DNA from 2 places in the Crassaminicella indica genome. Region 2 is predicted to be linked to the other one. Evidence: riboswitches for the same ligand, from Rfam matches in the RefSeq annotation. Region 2 holds a riboswitch; the other holds the start of a gene.

The links. Region 2 has a riboswitch for glycine ahead of KVH43_RS03540 (alanine/glycine:cation symporter family protein). Riboswitches for the same ligand answer to the same signal wherever they lie in the genome.
Region 1: it holds a riboswitch for glycine, as region 2 does, so the genes downstream of both, KVH43_RS09885 (GrdX family protein) here and KVH43_RS03540 (alanine/glycine:cation symporter family protein) in region 2, are expected to answer to the same signal.

What each region holds. Positions count from the first base shown of each region.
Region 1 covers NZ_CP078093.1:2,100,338-2,104,774, forward strand. Annotated here, with positions in the region: gene KVH43_RS09875 (Na/Pi cotransporter family protein) at 1-347, shown strand, start outside; gene KVH43_RS09880 (DegV family protein) at 625-1,473, shown strand; glycine riboswitch at 1,590-1,695, shown strand; glycine riboswitch at 1,699-1,772, shown strand; gene KVH43_RS09885 (GrdX family protein) at 1,864-2,253, shown strand; gene trxB (thioredoxin-disulfide reductase) at 2,285-3,226, shown strand; gene trxA (thioredoxin TrxA) at 3,247-3,567, shown strand; gene KVH43_RS09900 (glycine/sarcosine/betaine reductase component B subunit) at 3,632-4,437, shown strand, end outside.
Region 2 covers NZ_CP078093.1:745,712-750,148, reverse strand. Annotated here, with positions in the region: gene KVH43_RS03550 (GNAT family N-acetyltransferase) at 1-34, opposite strand, end outside; gene KVH43_RS03545 (DUF2156 domain-containing protein) at 49-969, opposite strand; gene KVH43_RS03540 (alanine/glycine:cation symporter family protein) at 1,118-2,488, opposite strand; glycine riboswitch at 2,602-2,678, opposite strand; glycine riboswitch at 2,682-2,759, opposite strand; gene KVH43_RS03535 (hypothetical protein) at 2,988-3,521, shown strand; gene KVH43_RS03530 (toxic anion resistance protein) at 3,547-4,437, shown strand, end outside.

The DNA.
Region 1 (4,437 bases), 1.4 Mb from region 2:
TAGCTGAATTAGCCATTTTTGCTTCGGAACGTAAATTAGTATTTAGCAAAGGGGCTATAGAAGAATTAAAGCTTATGCATAATCGTGTAATGAAATCATATGATCAAGCAATTCTTTCATTAAAAACAGGAGATATGAATATGGCAAGAAAGGTTGTTGAAAGAGAAGGAGAAATTGATCATATGGAAAAATCACTTAGGACTAGTCATATTGCAAGATTAAATAAACAGGAATGTTCAGCAGGTGCAGGAATTATATTTTTAGATATTATTAGCAATCTTGAAAGAATAGGAGATCATGCTACGAAAATTGCTTTTTCTGTAATAGATGCATCTGATAAATTTTAAGATTTAAGTATAAGACTTCTTCATATATGGGGAGTCTATTTTCTATTTTACGTATCAATATAATATTTTTATAATCATCAACATAAAAAAATAAATATATAAAGATAATAACTTTTGTAAAAAAGCTTACTGAAATTACATGGAAAATATGTTAAGAACCTTCATTGTTTGAACAAAGTGATTTTTGAAGGTTTAGTTTTTTTTAGTTGTAAAAACAATGTATAGATAATAAAATAATATAGATAAAATCAACTTATCATGATAGGAGGGAATGTGATTGAAGCCTATAAAAATTATAACAACAAGCTTATCTGATATTCCGAAGGAGCTTATCGATAAATATGATATTACAGTTTTACCATTAACAATAAGGTTTGGAGATAATGAATTTAAAGATAGAGAGGATTTAAGCCCAGAAGAATTTTTTAATAAACTTCAAGCTTCTGATGAATTGCCTAGTACTTCTCAAGTCATTCCAAGTATTTTTATGAAGGAAATGAAAAATGCTTTAGAAAATGGATATGAAGTAATAGTTATTAATGGATCTTCAGGTGTTAGTGGAACTCATCAATCATCACTAATAGCAAAGAAGGAATTGGCGTCTGATGATATAACAGTAATTGATACTTTATCACTTTCATATACTTGTGGAATGATTGCAGTAGAAGCAGCAAAAATGGCAAAGGAAGGTAAAAGCAAAAAAGAAATTATAGAAAGAGTAGAAAAAATGAAAGAGAAAGCTGATCATATTTTTTCTGTAGAAACTCTTGACTACCTTAAAAAGGGTGGAAGGCTTAGTAATACTAAGGCAACTATTGGAAAAATATTAAATATAAAACCTATTTTGACTATAAAAAATGGAAAAGTAGAACTTTTTGATAAAGTAAGAGGAAGTAAAAAAGTAATACCTAAAATGATTCAAATTGCAAAAGAAAGAGGTTTAAAGCATGGATCAGAATATGTGTGTATAGCACATGGGGCAAATATTGACGGATTAGAAAAGCTTAAAAAAGAGATTATGGATACTTTTGAGCCAAAAAAAATCATTACTACGGAAATAGGATGTACCATAGGGACTTATACTGGTCCAGGAATATTGGCTCTTCTTTACATGAGAGATGAATAAAATGTGAAATAAATAACAAAAGTTGCCAAAAAATTGTTGTAAAGGTATATTGTTTGTATTATAATGAATATATAGATAATTCTAATGATTGTTTGAAATGTATAAAAATATTCTGGTTGAAAAATGCGGGAGAGAATCCTAATTGGGTCGCCGAAGGGACAAGCAAAACGATATTGCCTATCTTTTTGTGAAATTCTCAGGCAAAAGGACCGTATTTGGACAGAACTCTGGAAAGCTTTTTAAAAGCACCGAAGGAGCAATTCTATCTATTAGAAGAAACTCTCAGGTTCAAGACAGAGGCATATGGCAAACATGAGTTTGTCATGTGCCTCTATTTTCATAAGAACAAAAAACGTTTTCCTAGCTGTATAAAAAGTGGAGTGAATGAATATGAAAAAAGTTCTAATTACAAATAATTTGAAAGTTTTTGAAGAAAATAAAGAAAAAATGGATATAATTTATTCAAAAGATTATACATATCTTGATGTTCTTATAATTACGAGAAACAAGATACATGAGGGATATAGATTGCTTACTCACCCTCTCTCAGGAAGCGTTAAGCCTAATGAGACTCCTTTTAAATCAGTCATTATGACAAAGAAAAAAAATGAGCTTCATATTAAATCACTTGAAATAATTGAAGAAAGTATTCAGACGGCAGAGAAGTTTATAAAAGGGAAGAAAATACCTCTTTGGACAGAAAAAATATTAGAGGATTTTAAACTTATTGACTATTGTCTTATAAAGAGTGCAATAGAAAGTATGGATCAATTTTTTTGATTATTTTAAACAATTAAAAAGGAGGATTAAAATGGAAAAACTATATGACGTAATCATAATAGGAGCAGGGCCTGCTGGACTTGCAGCAGGTCTATATGCAGCAAGAGCGAAAATGAAAACATTGATTTTAGAAAAGGATAAAACAGGAGGTCAGATTGTTACGACAAATGAAGTAGCAAATTATCCAGGTTCTATTCAAAATGCTACAGGGCCAAGCCTTATTGCAAGGATGGTAGAACAGGCAGAGGAATTTGGTGCAGAAAGAAAGAAGGATACAGTAATAGATGTTGATTTTACTGAAAAAGTAAAGGTAATAAAGGGAGAGAAGGAAGTATATAAGTCTAAGACAGTAATAATTGCAAGTGGTGCTACACCAAAACAAATTGGTTGTCCAGGAGAAAAGGAATTAATAGGAAAAGGAGTATCCTATTGTGCAACTTGTGATGCAGACTTTTTTACAGGTTTAGAAGTATTTGTAATAGGAGGAGGAGATTCTGCATTAGAAGAAGCTATGTATCTAACGAAATTTGCCAAAAAGGTTACGATTGTACATAGGAGAGATGAGTTAAGAGCTGCAAAATCAATTCAAGAGAAAGCATTTAAAAATGAAAAAATAGATTTTATGTGGGATACAGTAGTAGAAGAAATAAAAGGAGATGGAATTGTAGAAGCTATTGTATTTAAGAACAAAAAAACAGGTAAAATTACAGAATATCATGCAGATGAAAATGATGGAACATTTGGGATATTCCCGTTTGTAGGATATAAACCTCAAAGTGATGTATATAAAGGAAAAATTGAATTAACAGATGATGGATATGTTATAACAGATGCAGACATGAGAACAAGTGTAGCAGGTGTATTTGCTGCTGGAGATATTAGAGTAAAATCCTTAAGGCAGGTAGTAACTGCTACAGCAGATGGTGCAATTGCAGCTGTTGCAGCAGAAAAATATATTGAAAATCATTATTAAAGATAGGGGGAGGAATTTATATGTTAGCACTTGATAAAAATACTTTTCAAAAAGAAGTTTTAGAGGCATCTGGATATGTGCTTGTGGATTATTGGAGTGATGGCTGTGAGCCATGCAAAGCATTAATGCCAGATATAGAAGAGCTTGCAGCTGAATATGAAGGAAGAGTAAAATTTGCAAAATTAAATACTATGAAAGCAAGAAGGCTTGCTATATCACAAAGAGTATTAGGACTTCCAACAATTGCATTATACAAAGATGGTGAAAAAGTAGATGAAGTGACAAAGGAAGCTGCAACAAAAGCTAATATTCTTGCTATGCTTCAAAAACATGTAGGATAGTTTACAACTCACGCTGGTGAGTAAGTCACCAGTTGTGGGTAAAATATAAAGGGAGGTGAATGATGTGCGCCTAGAATTGGGGAAAATTAATATTAGCGATGTTCAATTTGGTGATATGACCAAAGTAGAAAATGGAACATTATATGTAAATAAGGAAGAAATCATCAACATTATCATGGAAGATGATCATATCAAAAGCGCACAGGTAGAACTTGCCAAGCCAGGGGAAGCAACTAGAATAACTCCTGTAAAGGATGTTATTGAGCCAAGAGTAAAAGTTGAAGGGCAAGGTGGCATATTTCCTGGAGTAATAAATAAAGTTACTACTGTAGGTTCAGGCCGCACGCATGTATTAAAGGGAGCTGCAGTTGTTACTTGCGGCAAAATTGTTGGATTTCAGGAAGGTATCATTGATATGAGTGGTCCTGGAGCCGAGTATACTCCATTTTCAAAGCTAAACAATATTTGTTTAGTAATTGAACCAATAGATGGTTTAAAACAACATGAATATGAAGCTGCTGTAAGAATGGCAGGATTAAAAGTAGCTAGCTTTATTGGTAAAGCTGGTAGAGAATTGGTACCAGATGAAGTAGAAGTTTATGAAACAAAACCATTATTTGAGAGTGTCAAAGAGTATCCTGATTTACCAAAAGTAGCATATGTATACATGCTTCAAACACAAGGGTTGCTTCATGATACTTATGTTTATGGAGTAGATGCAAAAAAAATTGTTCCTACAATTCTTTATCCAACAGAGATAATGGATGGAGCAATACTTAGTGGTAATTGTGTATCTGCTTGTGATAAAAATACAACTTATCATCATCAAAATAATCCAATTATTCATGACTTATATGAAAGACATGGTAA
Region 2 (4,437 bases):
GGATATCTTTTTTTGTTAATAATTTTGCAATCATTTTTTTCCTCCTACCTATTTATGAAAGGTTGCATCATACTTTTCAATCATTTTTATAGGACGATATGATTCTTTTGCCTTCCTTAAATTTGGAATACCCATATCCTCTTCACGATTTATATATTTTACATCTAAACAAGCATTTTTACAAAATTGCTGATTGATAGCTTGATATAAGCCTCTATAATTTGTATTGGCTTTTTCAATGTGGACAACCATTGTTTCTGCATCTAGCTTTGCACCTAAAGTAAAGGCTTCAACCTTGTCATTTATTAAAATTGCACCACCACGAGCATCTAATGCTTTCATATTTTTGAGTGCTTCATAAACTGCCATTTGCTCTAAATCAATCAAATGAGCTTCTAATGTGCTATAAGTCTTAGCTTCAACAAGGCGCATATTTAATCTGAGACAATCTTCTATTAGTGCATCTGTTAAGGGTACATACTTGTGTGGGATATTTTTCATAAAATAATTCAAATGATTTTTTTTAGAATGTAGCTTTCGCCCCCTTAATGTAATTAAATCTTCCTTTAAATATACATAGTCAAAATTCGCTCGATCAGGAGTAAAGATCAACTTAGGATTAGCTAGTTGAAAAGTTTCGAGCATTGACTTTGGAATTAATTTCATATTAAAAGGGTGGTTAAAGCTTTCGAATCTATTTTTGATTGTATCAATTGTCAAGGACAATTTATGAATGTCGTATTTTTCTATTGTTAATGGAGGAAGAACAAAATATTCTTTATGGTTAATATTTAGATGATTGATTCCTGAAATACACAAAAAATCATTAATGATTTCATATTTGAATTCATTAAGCTGTCTCCACATAAAAAGACTTGTAAAAGTTAATCCAGAAGCTTTATAAGGATAACTATAGATATATTTTTCGAATAAAGCGCGATCCTTTAGTGCAATATTATTTTTAAACATAAGCATCTCCTTTAATTTTTTCATCTTTTTTCATATACCCTAATATATTTTAGTTTAATCAAGAATAGTATTTAATCGTTTACATTTTAATATACTTAATATTTTTGTCAAGAAATAAGAAAGAACTGTGCGTTATGCACAGCTCTTTTTAAACAGTTTTTTTGCTCAATTGTTTTTTATTTTCTAGCTGATGAAAATAGAGCTTTGTTTCTGTTATAATGACGTTGCTTAATCCAATCAAACCAATAAGGTTTGGAATTGCCATTAATCCATTTACAATATCAGCTAAAATCCAAATTGTATTTAATTTTAAGAAAGCTCCTATTGCGATCAATAATATATAAGTGTATTTAAAAGGCTTAATCCACTTTACACCTAATAGATATTCTGTACATCTTTCTCCGTAATAATTCCATCCTAATATAGTAGTAAAAGCAAAGAACATAAGTCCGATTGTAACAATAAGCTGACCAATACCAGGTACAGCTTTACTGAATGCTGCATTGGTCATGGCTGCTCCTTCCAAATCACCTTGCCAAACTCCTGTTAATATTAATACAAGTCCTGTCATGGTACATACTATAATAGTATCAAAGAATGTACCAGTCATAGATATAAGTCCTTGACGAACACATGATTTTGTTTTAGCAGCAGCTGCTGCAATTGGTGCACTACCAAGACCAGATTCATTAGAAAAAACTCCTCGAGCAACACCGTTTCGAATAGCCATCATAACAGTTGCTCCTAAAAAGCCTCCTGCGGCTGCAGTAGGGGAAAAGGCGCTTTTTATAATTAGTAAAATAGTGCTTGGCAATAGATCTATATTCATAACAAGAATTATAATTGAACCGATGATATAAAATACTGCCATAAAAGGAACTAAAAGCTCAGCAACTCTAGAAATGCTTTTAATACCACCTAATGTTACAAGTGCTACAAGTATAGTGAGGATAATCGATGTAACAATCATTGGCATATTAAGAGTGATTTTTGCAGCATTTACAATAGCATTTACTTGTGGAAAAGTACCAATACCAAAGAATGCTACGCCGATGCCGAATATAGCAAACATTTTTGCAAGAAATTTATTTCCTAGACCCTTTTCAATATAATACATAGGGCCTCCTGACATTTGACCGTTTTCATCTACAACCCTATATTTTACTGCCAAAAGTCCTTCAGAGTATTTTGTTGCCATACCAAAAAATGCAGCTATCCACATCCAAAAAAGTGCACCCGGTCCTCCTGCTTTAATAGCAGTTGCAACTCCTACAATATTACCTGTACCAATAGTTGCAGCAAGTGCTGTACAAAGTGCTGCAAAGCTAGATACGTCTCCCTCAGCAGAAGAATCGTGATCCTTTGAAAATAAAAGCCTTAGTGCTAAAGGTAATTTTAATACTTGTAAAAGTCCTAGTCTGATAGTTAGATAAATACCTGTACCAACTAATAGGATCAATAGGGGTGGTCCCCATACAAAAGAATCAATTGAGTTTAAAATTGCAGTTATTTTTTCCATATTTCCTTCCTCCTTAATATATTATTAGGAAGGCTTTTTTTATAATCCTAAAATAATGGATTATAAAAAAGCCAAATCAAATGAAAATGATTTGGCCTCCAGAAAACAAATTACTCTGTCCTTTTACCTGAGAGTTTCACCTACAAAAATAGGCTTGCTCCTTCGGTGCCCATATAGAGTCTCTCCAGAGGCTCGTCCAATAATGGTCCTATTTACCTGAAAGAGTTACTTCTTCGGTGGATCAAATAGATCTCTCTCCCATTATTTTCATCCGAAAGTATTCACTTGATAAAAATTCATTAAAACTGCTTGCTAAGATGATAACATTGAATGGAAATTATTACAATACATTATAGAAAAGTTGCAAAATTCTAATAATTCAATAATAGATATATATAGGGATCCAACTTCAAAATGAAATATAAAGAACAGTTCATTCCAGATAACTTTTGAAAAAACTAAACTTCACAATGAAAAGTAATTCTTTGATAGTTATAAGGTGTTTGATATAATAAATAAAATAGAAAAATTTTTCAATTCGATCATGACGAAGAAGGAAGTGATCAATATATTTAATTTATTTAAAAGAAAAAAAGCTGCAGCAAGCACAGTAAAGGAACAAGGAGTTGAAAAGACAGAAGATCATACAAAAACAGTTTTAGAGGAAGGGAAAGAAGCTTTAAAAGAAATAGAGAAGACTCTTTATGATATAAAAGATCATAATATATTTATTAGTTTACTTTTCTTTGTAGCATACTATTCTTTTATAATAGAATTTTATGCTGAAAATATAGAGCGAATAATATCTGTAAAAGAATTATTGTTATTAAAATATATTAAAATGATAAAAGCTATATTAAAGCATTTTAATGAAGATGATGCTTTGAAAAAACAGAGAGAAGAATTATTAGATACTATAGAAAGGATAAATGAAAAATTATATTCAGCCATCAAAAATATAAAAGAACAGCAGGAATTAGATTTGAATGTAGATTTAAAAACTATACAAGATTTAATTGAATCAGATTTTTAAAGCATATGAAAGGAGCGGTTGAGGAATGAGTTCTAAAGATTTTACTTCTGTTGATTTATCTAAGCTTGATCAAAAGGATTTAGAGAGGTTAGAAAAAATAAAAGAAGAGATAAATATAGGGAATACAAACAGCATAGCTTCTTTTGGGGCTGAAATTCAAGGAAGTATTGCAAAATTTGCAGATGGAATATTAGAAGGTGTAAGAACAAAGGATACTGGCAATGTTGGAAATGATTTGACATTATTATTATCAACTATTCAAAAAGTAGATGTTGAGAAACTTCAGGAAAAGAAATCTATCACTAGCAAAATCCCTTTTTTCAATAGAATAAAAAGAAGTATTGATCGTACAAAGACTCAGTTAGAAGAGGTTACTCAAACAGTAGATAGGATTGTTGTTTCGCTGGATACAGCTAGAAAAGAGTTGATTAGAGATATAAATATGTTAGATGCTTTATACAATAAAAATTTAGAGTATCTTCAGCTACTAGATATGTATATTGCAGCAGGAGAATTGAAATACAAAGAGCTTAAAGAAACTATATTTGTAGAATTAGAGCAAAAAGCACAGCAAACTCAGGACATGTTAGATGTTCAAAAATATAATGATTTTGCACAATTATTAAATGAAATGGAAAAGAGAATTCATGATTTGAAATTGAGTAGAGAAATCGCGATTCAGACTCTTCCACAAATAAGACTTATGCAAAACAACAATAAAATATTGGCAAATAAGATTCAATCTAGTATTTTGACAACTATTCCGATTTGGAAAAATCAAATCGCTTTGTCTATTTCTTTAAACAAGCAAAAAGCTGCATTAGAGCTTCAAAAGAAGGTTTCAGATACAACAGAAAATATGCTAAAGCAAAATGCAGAGCTTCTTAAAATGAATACATTAGAGATTGCAAGAGAA